2 regions of the Robertmurraya mesotrionivorans genome follow, and region 1 is predicted to be linked to the other one. Evidence: a T-box and tRNA genes for the amino acid it is inferred to sense, from the RefSeq annotation. Region 1 holds a T-box; the other holds one or more tRNA genes.
The links. A T-box is a leader RNA that pairs with one kind of tRNA and senses whether it is charged. The one in region 1 lies ahead of pheS (phenylalanine--tRNA ligase subunit alpha), so its partner is inferred to be a tRNA-Phe.

Region 1 (6,310 bases):
GATTCTTCTGACCAATTTCGCGCATTTTATTATTTACCAAAGAGGCAACCAATCGCACATGTTCAACATTTTCGTTACCTACAATTACATACTGTTGCCCGTATATTTCAACCGTTGTGCGCTTTTTTTCTGCTTCAGACACAGCATTGCCCCCATTCATAAGAATCCTACACTATATCATAACATGAATATTATTTGGCTGGGAAGTTAAGAATGTCAAAATCACACGAATCAAGGAAAAATATGTATTTTATTGGAGAGTGTAAAATGAGTCAAGTCGTATTAAAACAGTCTGGGGAACAAATAAAAAAGATGCAGGATCACTACCAACAAAGCCTTTTACCTAAAATACCACCAGGTGGGGTGTTTGCAGCAAAAGTTTCCGGTTGCTCCATTACAGCATATAAATCAGGAAAAGTGCTATTTCAAGGTCCCTCATGTGAGTTTGAGTCGAATAAATGGGGAAGTGCTGAAGCTTTACCAGTCACGAAGAAAAAAGAAGCTCCTAAAAACACAAACCGGCTCCCAGAGCAGTTCGAGACCCTCTCTGTAATTGGCTCGGATGAGGTTGGTACTGGTGATTACTTTGGACCAATTACGGTCGTAGCTGCTTATGTTAAAAGAGAGCATATTCCCCTTTTACGAGAGCTTGGTGTAAAGGATTCAAAAGGACTAAAGGATGATCAAATTACAGCAATCGCTAATCAAATTAAGCATGTCATTCCTTATAGCTTATTAACTTTACATAATGAGAAATACAATCAGCTTCAGCAATCTGGAATGTCACAGGGGAAGTTAAAAGCACTTTTGCATAATAAAGCCATTGGCCATGTACTGAATAAAATCGCACCAGAAAAACCGGAAGCTATTTTAATTGATCAGTTTGCTAAAGAAGAAGTGTATTATCAATATCTTAAGGGTCAGAAAGTAATCCAGAGAGAAAATGTGTTTTTTTCAACAAAAGCAGAAAGTGTTCACTTGGCTGTGGCAGCGGCCTCTATTTTGGCACGTTATGCATTTGTTCAACATTTTGAAAAGCTTTCAAAGGAAGCTGGATTTGTTATTCCAAAGGGTGCTGGTGCACAAGTAGATGTGGCAGCCGCAAAATTAATACAAACAAAAGGAAAAGATAGCCTTCCACATTTTGTTAAGCTTCATTTTGCCAATACAGAAAAAGCATGGAAACTAATTACAAAAAAATAAGAAAAGGAGCATCCTGAAAAAATGGATGCTCCTTTCTATTTATCCTCTTAATACGGCTCCTGCCTGTTCCTCCACAGCATGTAATACTTTTTCATGTGCTTTGGTTACTTCTTCATCAGTTAGTGTTTTTTCTGGGTCATAATATCTTAAAGAAAATGCAATGGATTTCTTTCCTTCTTCCAAGCGATCTCCTTCATAGAGATCAAACACAGACACATCCTTCAGTAGGTTGCCACCAGCTTCTGTAATAATGTCAGAAATCTTACCTGCAACCACTTCCTTGTCGACAACCAATGCGATATCGCGTGTGATGGATGGATAACGAGGAATGGATTCGTATCGTAATGGAGCTATCTCAGCCTCAAGTAAGGCTTTCAAAGAGAGTTCAAATACATACGTTTCTTTCAAATCTAATTCTTTTTGAACGTTTGGATGAATTTGTCCGACAAAACCAATTTTCTCATTATCTAAAAGAAGATCAGCTGTTCTTCCTGGATGCATCCCTTCTACCGTCGCTTGACGGAATTCCACTCTTCCTGTTAGGCCTAAACGAGCGAGTAACCCTTCGAGCACTCCTTTAAGAACATAGTAATCAACGACTTTCTTCTCACCCTGCCATGGTTGCTGATGCCATAAGCCAGTAATTGCTGCCGCCAGATGTTCCTTCTCTTCTGGAAGCTTATCTTGTTCTGTCGCAAGGAACACGGCACCTGTTTCATATAATGCAATACTATCATTTTGACGAGCAGAATTGTATTTTACGACCTCTAAGAGCTGTGGCAAAATACTTAGACGTAGTACACTTCGATCTTCACTCATCGGCATCGCAAGCTTAACAGGTTCACGGTTATCTAGAGCGAATTGAGTTGCTTTTGCCTCATTTGTGAGGGAGTAAGTGACCGCTTGGTATAATCCAGCACTTTCTAAGTAACGACGAACAATTCTACGCTTCTTCTGATAATCACTTAATTTCCCTGGCGTAGAAGCACCCTTCGGAAGAGTTTTAGGGATGTTGTCATAACCGTAAATTCTTCCAACTTCTTCCACCAAGTCTTCCTCAATCGTAATATCACCACGTCGAGTAGGTACGGTTACAGTAATTTCGTTTCCTTCAACGGATGTCGTAAATTGAAGACGAGCAAAGATGTCCTTAACCTCATCCATAGAAATATCGGTACCAAGTACACCATTGATTTTTTCTAACGTAATGGAAACAACGGCCGGTTCTACTTTTAGAGCATCCGCCTCGACTGATCCTTCTAATACTTCTCCGTTCGCATACAGTGCTAATAGCTCAGCTGCTCTTTCTGCTGCAGCTCTAACACGATTTGGATCCACACCTTTTTCATAGCGAGCACTCGCTTCACTGCGCAAGCCATGATCCTTGGAAGCTTTACGAATGGGTGCTCCAACAAAGTATGCAGACTCCAGTAATACGGTTGTCGTCCCTGCTTCTACCTCAGAATTCGCTCCACCCATCACTCCTGCTAATGCAACTGGTTCTTTCCCGTTTGTAATTACGAGATGGTCTGTTGTTAATGTACGTTTTGTATCATCAAGTGTTGTCATGCTTTCACCTTGATGAGCACGACGCACGAGGATCTCTTTTGAACCAAAACGATCATAGTCAAAGGCATGAAGCGGTTGACCATATTCCATTAAAATATAATTTGTAATATCAACTACATTATTGTGAGGACGAACACCCGCTGCCATAAGGCGTGTTTGCATCCATAATGGAGAAGGACCAACCTTTACGTTTTTAATTACCTTTGCGACGTATAATGGATTGTCTTCCGGAGCATCCACCGTAACAGAAATATAATCGCTAGCCTTTTCACTAGTTGATGTAACCTCTGGCTTTGGAAGCTTTACTTCTCTGCCCAGAATCGCCGCAACCTCGTATGCCACACCTAACATACTTAAGCAATCTGCTCGATTTGGCGTTAACCCTAGTTCTAATATTTGATCGTCACGATTTAATAACTCCAGCGCGTCGTCCCCAACAGTTACCTCATTTGGGAATACGAAGATCCCTTCAGAGAATTCCTTGGCAACAAACTTGCTTTCCACTCCTAGCTCCTGTAAAGAACAAATCATTCCGTGTGACTCTTCACCACGCAGCTTTGCTTTCTTAATTTTAAAGTTCCCTGGAAGAACTGCTCCAACCTTAGCAACGATTACATGTTGACCCTTGTCGACATTGGGAGCACCACAGATAATTTGAACTGGCTCTCCTTCTCCAACATCTACTAGACATTTATTTAACTTATCGGCATTTGGATGCTGCTCACGTTCTAACACATGACCAACTACAAGACCCTTCATGCCTTCATTAAGGATTTCAACGCCTTCCACTTCAATCCCGCTTTTTGTGATTTTATCCGCTAGTTCAGTAGCAGTGACACCTGATAGGTCCACGTACTCTTGAAGCCATTTATAAGAAACAAACATCTCTTGTTATCCTCCTATTCGTGTATCGAAAATTGCTTTAAGAAACGAACATCATTTGTATAGTAATGACGAATATCATCGATGCCGTATTTAAGCATTGCGATTCGTTCAGAGCCAATTCCAAACGCAAATCCCGTATATTTCTTCGAATCGTAACCAGCCATTTCAAGTACATTCGGATGAACCATACCAGCACCTAGGACTTCAATCCAACCGGTTCCCTTACATACGTTACATCCTTTTCCACTACAAATCTTACAAGAAATATCCATCTCTACAGAGGGCTCTGTAAACGGGAAGAAGCTAGGACGTAAGCGGATCTCTCGATCTTCTCCAAACATCTTCTTCGCAAATACATCTAATGTACCCTTAAGGTCACTCATTTGAATATTTTCGTCAACAACAAGCCCTTCAATTTGCATGAACTGATGTGAGTGAGTCGCATCATCATTATCACGACGGTACACTTTACCCGGGCATATAATTTTTACAGGTCCTTTTCCATTTTGTTTTTCCATCGTTCTAGCCTGCATTGGTGAAGTATGAGTACGCAGTAGAAGCTCCTCTGTAATGTAAAAAGAGTCCTGCATATCACGTGCTGGATGACCCTTCGGTAAATTTAAGGCCTCAAAATTATAGTAGTCACTTTCAACTTCTGGCCCCTCAGCAATTGTGTATCCCATTCCAATAAACAGGTCTTCAATTTCCTCAATAATTCTAGTTAATGGATGATGATTCCCCGTTTTTACTTGGCGTCCAGGGAGTGTGACATCAATTGTTTCAGACGCAAGCTTTTTTGCAACAGCTGCTTCTTCTAAGATCGTTTGTTTTTCTTCTATTGCTTTGGCAATCGCATCTCTTACTTCGTTTGCTAAAGCTCCCATTTTAGGACGTTCTTCAGCTGAAAGTTTCCCCATTCCTTTTAACACTTCCGTAATCGGACCTTTTTTCCCTAGATACGATACACGAATATCATTTATTTCCTTTAAATCAGTCGCTTTCTTTATTCCTTCAAGCGCTTCTTGCTGAAGCTCTACCAAGCGTTGCTCCATGTTACTACCTCCTTATGATTTTTAGACACAATAAAAACCCCATCCCTAGAAAGGGACGAGGTTTAATAGTCGCGGTACCACCCTTAATTAATGTAGGACATCCTTCTTCCTACATTCACTTCATTGCTGATAACGGCTTTAAACCGGTGCATCTTTACACTTCTAATGAAGTGGTCCCGATGCCAACTCGGGAGGTGAACTTCGTTTACTTTTTCTATAAAAATGCTTTCAGTCTAAGGCATTTTTTCCCTAAGATAGATGGTAGTAAACTACTTTTCTCCGTCATCGTTTTTTGTATGTAATTTTTGCTGTTAATTATATTATACTTTTCTGCTTATTTCAAACCCAATTTGATTGAGGATAAGCCTTTATTACGCACGTAAGTAATATAACAAAATTCCTGTTGCTACTGCAACATTTAATGACTCACTTTTTCCATGAATCGGAATGTATAGATTAGCTGTCGTTTTACTTAATAGCTCTTTACTTACTCCGTTCCCTTCATTTCCGACGATTAAAGCGTATGATCCAGTTGATTGTATTTGATGGAACGGTTCGGCATTCTCTAATGCTGTTCCATAAACAGGGATCCCTCGGTCAAGAAGATCGCTTGCCCAAGTAGAGATATCGCCTTTAATAACAGGAAGATGAAAATGGCTTCCTTGGGCAGATCTAAGCACTTTGGAATTATATATATCCACGCTTCCATTGCCAATTACCACAACGTCCACACCAGCAGCATCCGCCGTACGAATCATCGTTCCTAAATTTCCAGGGTCTTGGACAGCATCAATTAAAAGATAAGATGTTCCTTCTGTACTCGATGGCTTTTCTTGATGACATACAGCAAAAATGCCTTGTGGTGTATCTGTTTCAGCCAATTGCTTAATGATATCAGCAGGGACAGATGATACAGGAGTTGCTCCGTAATCAAAGCTTGAAGGAAGATCCATGTTTTCTTGTACAATGATTTCTTCTATACGACCTGCTTTTAGCGCTTCCTCCACTAAATGGAACCCTTCGACTATAAATAGGCCTGTTTTATCTCTTTCCTTTTTCGTTAATAGTTTCTTCCATTGCTTCACCTTTGGGTTACTACTCGAGTGAATATGCTTCAAGGTAAAACCCCTTCTTTCCTTTTTTCTCGGGTTTTCTTATTATAGCGTAACTTAAGTACATAATAATAACAAAATTAGAAAACATATTAAAGAAAATGAAGAAGGAGTGGGTAAAAATGAATCTTAACTTAAGAAATGCAGTTATTCATAATGTATCAGGAAATACACAAGATGAGCTACGCGACACAATCGTTGATGCCATTCAAAACGGCGAAGAAAAAATGCTTCCAGGTTTAGGAGTACTTTTTGAAGTCATCTGGAAAAATGCATCCGACCAAGAAAAAAGTGAAATGCTACAAACATTAGAAAACGGCCTAAAATAGGGTGTCTGTCACCGCTCGTGGACAAATTCTTTGATTTGTCCACGGAAGGTGACAGACACCGTCCGTGGACAGTTGGGGTGGTTTTGTCCGCCTGAGGTGGACACTCTTTCCCCGGTTGACCAAAGAAAGACAGCATGCCTTAGCATGCTGTCTTTCTTTG
Region 2 (6,310 bases), on a different contig from region 1:
AAGGAAGGAATGTTTTTTACGAGTTCTGATATATCTTCAAACTCGCTGAATCCCCATAAGCTTAACTCCTTCATGGTTTGATCAATTTCAAAGGAATCAAATGTACCATAGTGTTTCTCGCCTTGATGTAAAAACAATCGTTCAGGGCGAACAATTTTGCTCAATTCCTTCGTTTCACCAAGCGATACCTCTTCAACGGTATTACCACTTTCCTTCAAAGTGTCATAATTGGGCTGATATGTCCACAACATCCATGTAAGAAGAATGCTAAAAACAACAAGAATTAATAGGACGATAGACTTTATCGTTTCATATTTCATGTCCAATCATCCTCCTCATTTCGATCATAAGGGAGGGTGAATGAGACTGTTGTCCCCTTCCCTTCCACGCTCTCCGCCCAAATCTCTCCTCCATGGGCTTCTACCATTTCTTTTGCGATGGCTAGTCCTAGACCTGTTCCACCAAGCTTTCTTGTTCTTGCTTTATCCACTCGATAAAATCGTTCAAAAATTTGCTGAAGATTTTCTTTTGGAATGCCCATCCCCTGATCACTGACATTAACTACAATATGATCTTCCTTTTCCTCCACTTTAAACGTGATTTTCCCACCCTGTGGAGAATACTTCATAGCATTTGAAATGATATTATCAAGAACTTGTGTAAGCTTGTCTGCATCTCCCTCAACAAAGGCAGCATGATCTAATAGGTTTCGTTCAAAAGCAGTATTTTCGTCCTTAATAATCTCAAAACGATCAATAATTCGATTGAAGAAATCTATAAAATTAAACCATTCCTTCTTAAGGCGATAATCCTTGCTGTCCATTTTAGAAAGCTGAAGCAAATCATTCACTAGACGTATCATACGCTCTGTTTCTGTTTGCGTCACACTTAAAAAGTTTGGAGCGATTTCCTCGTCCTTCCATGCACCATCTGATAATGCTTCTAAGTAGCTTCTCATCGTGGTTAAAGGTGTCCGCAACTCGTGTGACACATTGGCAACAAATTCTCGTCTCTCTAAGTCAATTTTTTCTTGTTCTGTAATATCATGAAGAACCGTTATTAGTCCATTTACAAAACCTGTTTCCTTTTGAATGACTGAAAAATTCGCCCGTAGAATAAGAGGTTTTGTCGCTGTGCTATAGTCCAAAATAAGCGATTCTTTCTCTACAAGTAAGTCTTCAAACGAATAGTCTTCTTCTAAGCCTAATAAAGACACAATGGAGCTAGATAATATTGTTTCACGTGAAACACTTAAAAGCTTTGCCGCAGGTTCATTGATAAGGATTACTCGCCCTTTTCTATCGGTAGCAACTACACCATCTGTCATATAGGAGAGAACAGACGATAACTTTCGACGTTCTCCTTCAGTCGTTGCATGTGCCTCTTGCAACTTTTTTGTAAGGTTATTAAAAGTAATGGCCAACTGACCGATCTCATCATATCCGTATACTTTTACCTTTCGAGAGAAATTTCCTTTAGCCATTGCCTGTGCCTGCTTTCGCATATCAGAAATCGGCCTTGTAATCGTTTGTGCTAGTAAAATTCCAAGTACTGCTGTAATCAATAATGCAATACCAGTCCCTGTCGCAAGAATATTATTAATGGTTTTCATTTGTGAATACACATTTTCTTTCTTCGCTACCAAGTAAATAACTCCGGTAACATCATCATCGGAACGAACAGGTTTTACTAATATCCAAATCCGTCCTTTCTGTCGATCTATTTGAGTGACATCCTCTCCTTCATCAGAGGATGTAGCAATGACACGCCTAATTAATGTATCGGTAGATCTTTGACCTACAATTCCTTGATTATAAGGATCTGATGTGCCAATTATTTTTTGAGTACTAGCCTCTATTAAACGAACCTCTGTTATATCTGTCGTATTTAAATCAGACAGTATGTTCTTAACAGCCTCTTCGATAGTTGGCCCTTCATCATCTGGATTACGTTCCTTGCCTAGCTCTTCCCCTAAGTAATAGGCTAAAAGATTAACTCTCTCTTCAATAGAGGTTTCAAAATTTCTCAACAATGTGTTTTCAAGCTGCCTAACAAAATAAACACCGATGATTTGCATTGCAATTAATATTAACAATACGTAAATCATGACAAATTTAAGATGAATAGATCGAAAGAACCCAACCTTTTTCATTTACTGATTACTCCTGCTCAGGATTTCGTAAATAGTATCCAACCCCTCTTCTTGTCACAATCCATGTTGGGTGACTTGGGTTATCTTCAATTTTCTCACGAAGTCTTCTAACGGTCACATCGACTGTACGAACATCGCCAAAATAATCGTAACCCCAAACGGTTTGTAATAGATGTTCTCTCGTCATCACTTGTCCGATATGCTGGGCTAAGTAGTGAAGCAGTTCGAACTCTCTGTGAGTAAGCTCGATCATCTCACCGCGCTTTGAAACAATATAAGCATCTGGATGAATCGTCAATGAGCCTAGTTCAATCTCATTTGTCTCATCTTCTTCCTGCTGACTTAAATTTGTTTGATGTCTTCTTAAATTTGCTTTCACACGAGCAATTAATTCTCTTGTACTAAATGGTTTTGTTACATAGTCATCTGCACCAAGTTCAAGACCAAGAACTTTATCAATTTCAGAATCCTTTGCTGTTAGCATGATAATAGGCATTTCATATTTTTTACGAACTTCCCGACATACTTCCATTCCATCACGTTGAGGAAGCATAATATCTAATAAGATTAAGTCTGGCATAATTTCTTCTACCATCTTTAATGCTTCGTTCCCATCATATGCACAATATACGTCGTACCCTTCCTTCTTAAGGTTAAATTGAAGGATATCTGCAATCGGTTTTTCATCGTCGACAACTAGTATACGTTTTTCCATTTCATAGCTCCTTTAGTTGACTGTAATATTTATTTTATCTTCCGCTATTTTTACTGTTCATAATCCTTACTTTATCATGATATGCCATTGAATTCACGCTTTTAGCAGGCATATCACTTCATTAAGAAATAGAAAACCTCTAGTTTTCACTAGAGGTATTAATATATTATCTATTTACATAATTTAGTGGATTTACTAAACTACCATTTTTATAAACTTCAAAATGAAGATGGACACCTGTTGAATCTCCAGTTGAACCCATCACTCCAATAGCTGACCCTTTAACAACTGTTTGGCCAACACTTACACTGATTGAAGCTAAATGCGCATAAACCGTACGCATTCCGTTATTATGATCAATGACAATCTTGTTTCCATACCCGCCATCATACCCAGCAGATACGACTGTTCCATTGTCAGCAGCTTTAATGGTTCCACTGCTAGGTCGTGCAATATCTATACCTTTATGTTGTTTGCCCCATCTAAAGCCCATTTGGCTGGAAACATAACCTCCATTTGCAGGCCATGCAAGGGACCCGTCACCACGAGATGGTACAACTTTTGTTCCTTTTCTAACAATATAATTAACAGGTTCTTGAAGGACCTGTTCACTTGTAACCTCTTGAGCTACAGGGATTCCATTTTGCTCTGAGACTTTATATGTTACCTCACGAGCCCCTTCTTTTCCCTCTTGTTCTACTTTTGTATCACCTTTATACATTGCTTCATCTTCTATTACTTGATTAGCAAATGGTATTGTTTCCTTTTTTGCTTTTTCTTTCACTACTACTACTTGAAGAAGGGGTTGCAGGAAGGTTACATTCAATTCTTGCCCAATCTTTAACACACTATCTTCTGTCATACCCGGGTTAATGGATAATAATTGTGACATTTCCATTCCATGTGCTGAGGCGATTCCACCTAACACATCTCCCTCTTTCACAGAGTATTTCTTTTCTTCTAATGTACCCTTAGTTAAAAAGGTAACTGCTTCCTCAACAGTTAGTATTTTATCTGGAGTAACTTTTTCTACATTTTGTGAAACTTCTTTTGTGAATGAAACGTCTAATAGACGAACTTCATTTTCCTTTAGAGGAGATAATACCACTTCAGGAGTTGCCTTACGAGTTTCCAACTCTGTTAGTTGGTCCTGTGAAACATACTTTAGCTTCAAAGCATTTAACACCTGATCCGCCTCTGCTTCGCTATTTAAGTAAGCTACAGCTTTTCCATCAATAACTAATGCTGAAGCATTTGCTTGAACGGCCAGTTTACTTTGGATGATTTCTGCAACTTCTTCGTCATTTGTTTTAGCACTAGAACTAAACACTTGCTCTGAAACATATGTAAGTTGTGAATCAACTGCTAAATCTAAATTTGTATATGATTGCTTAAACTCTTCTACTTTTTCATCTAGAATTTCTTGAACCACTTCTTTGTCAGAAACAGTACCAACATATTCTTTATTCATATATACATAGTATACGGTGCTTAAATTAGAGCCACTAGCAGATGCAGTACTTACACCAAATGTAAATGCTCCTATTGCCATTGCTGAAATAGCTGCCATTTTTATTGTAGGTTTTAGACTATTAGATGTGTTGATCGTTAGTTCGGAAAGTCTCTTATTGAAAAAACCCATTCTCTAATCCTCCTAGACTAGCGCAACAAAACACTTTTAGTGCTTTTAACTCTTTTATTTTTATATTATTGCATAATAAGACTTCTTTACTTTACCATAAATAAGCCAGTAAGAGTTTACTAGCACCTGATATGTAACACAAATGTATAATTAATGACATTATATTACAAAAGCTAGTCGAATGAATAGAATGATATCTTGCGTAGGTTTTCTAGCAAAACATTGATATAACAGCTTTTCCAAAAGAAACGCTTTCATTTCTTAGAAAAATCACTACGGCTATTTTCGACAAATTTCTTGGAAGAAATTTACTTGAATATTACATCTCTGTAACAAAAAAGAGGAATTTGTCATAGGACAAACTCCTCTTTCATAGATGGCTCAGGACGGAATCGAACCGCCGACACAAGGATTTTCAGTCCTTTGCTCTACCGACTGAGCTACTGAGCCGTAATTAATATTTCACCCTAGATATGTATTGTTTCGTCCTTCGTCCCGATTTTTCAAATCGGTACGCTGGATGTTTCTTCTTTGGAGCTTATTCATCGTGCTCTACCGACTGAGCTACTGAGCCGCATTTATTATTTAACCCTAGATATGTATTGCTCTGTCCTTCGTCCCGATTTTTCAAATCGGTACGCTGGATGTCTTTTCTTTGGAGCTTATTCATCGTGCTCTACCGACTGAGCTACTGAGCCATAATTATGTATTTATAAAAATTCCAACCTCTTGCCTTTGAAGAGATTGGAATAGTGTGATGACCCCTACGGGATTCGAACCCGTGTTACCGCCGTGAAAGGGCGGTGTCTTAACCGCTTGACCAAGGGGCCATGTGCTTATTCGACATATTATGACGACGTTTTTTATATTAGCATAATAGCTTTATAGTTTGCAATATGTTTTTATAAAAAAATTCATTTTACTTAAATAAAATATTCGCCACTACGATCAGTGGCGAATATTGAGATTAATTTGATTAGCTTTGTCTCCATGGATTTAACACAACATTCGTTTGTGTACGATCTGGACCTACAGAGAAAATTGACAATGGAATACCTGTTAACTGTGCAATTCGCTCTAAATAGTGACGAGCATTTGCTGGTAGCTCAGCAAGTGATTTGCAGCCTGTGATGTCCTCCGTCCAGCCTGGCAGCTCTTCAAAGACTGGCTCACATTCAGCTAATGTTTTTAAGCTAGCCGGGAATTCTTCAATTACTTCCCCTTTGTAACGGTACGCCACGCAGATTTTTAATGTTTCAATACCTGTTAACACGTCAATGGAATTTAGAGATAGATCTGTAATTCCACTTACTCTTCTAGCATGTCTGACGACTACGCTATCAAACCAACCGACACGACGCGGACGTCCCGTAGTTGTACCATATTCACGGCCCACCTCACGAATTTGGTGACCAATTTCGTTATCTAATTCCGTTGGGAAAGGACCGTCCCCTACACGAGTCGTATAAGCCTTAGATACCCCAACTACGTGCTTAATTTTCGTAGGACCTACACCCGATCCAATCGTCACTCCACCTGCCACAGGATTTGAAGATGTAACAAACGGGTATGTACCTTGGTCAATATCAAGCATAACTCCTTGAGCACCTTCAAAGAGAACGCGACGTCCTTCATCAAGTGCATCGTTTAACACAACTGAAGTGTCACACACATAGTGTTTAATTTGTTGACCATACTCGTAATACTCATCAAGAATATCTTCAATCTTAAAGCCTTCAGTCTCATATATACGCTCAAGCAAACGATTTTTCTCTTCTAGGTTACGTGCTAGCTTTTCCTC

Region 2: it has a tRNA-Phe gene. The T-box ahead of pheS (phenylalanine--tRNA ligase subunit alpha) is inferred to sense a tRNA for this amino acid. The anticodon was not compared.

Annotation. Positions count from the first base shown of each region.
Region 1 is NZ_JBPCCH010000001.1:186,943-193,252, reverse strand. It holds gene zapA (cell division protein ZapA) at 1-160, opposite strand, end outside; gene rnhC (ribonuclease HIII) at 268-1,203, shown strand; gene pheT (phenylalanine--tRNA ligase subunit beta) at 1,243-3,657, opposite strand; gene pheS (phenylalanine--tRNA ligase subunit alpha) at 3,672-4,709, opposite strand; T-box leader at 4,758-5,004, opposite strand; gene ACRX5O_RS00945 (TrmH family RNA methyltransferase) at 5,081-5,827, opposite strand; gene sspI (small acid-soluble spore protein SspI) at 5,944-6,150, shown strand.
Region 2 is NZ_JBPCCH010000027.1:8,826-15,135, reverse strand. It holds gene ACRX5O_RS22830 (YycH family regulatory protein) at 1-320, opposite strand, end outside; gene walK (cell wall metabolism sensor histidine kinase WalK) at 317-2,152, opposite strand; gene yycF (response regulator YycF) at 2,160-2,867, opposite strand; gene ACRX5O_RS22815 (peptidoglycan DD-metalloendopeptidase family protein) at 3,034-4,509, opposite strand; tRNA gene ACRX5O_RS22810 (tRNA-Phe) at 4,887-4,959, opposite strand; gene ACRX5O_RS22805 (hypothetical protein) at 5,048-5,179, opposite strand; tRNA gene ACRX5O_RS22800 (tRNA-Glu) at 5,268-5,339, opposite strand; gene ACRX5O_RS22795 (adenylosuccinate synthase) at 5,486-6,310, opposite strand, start outside.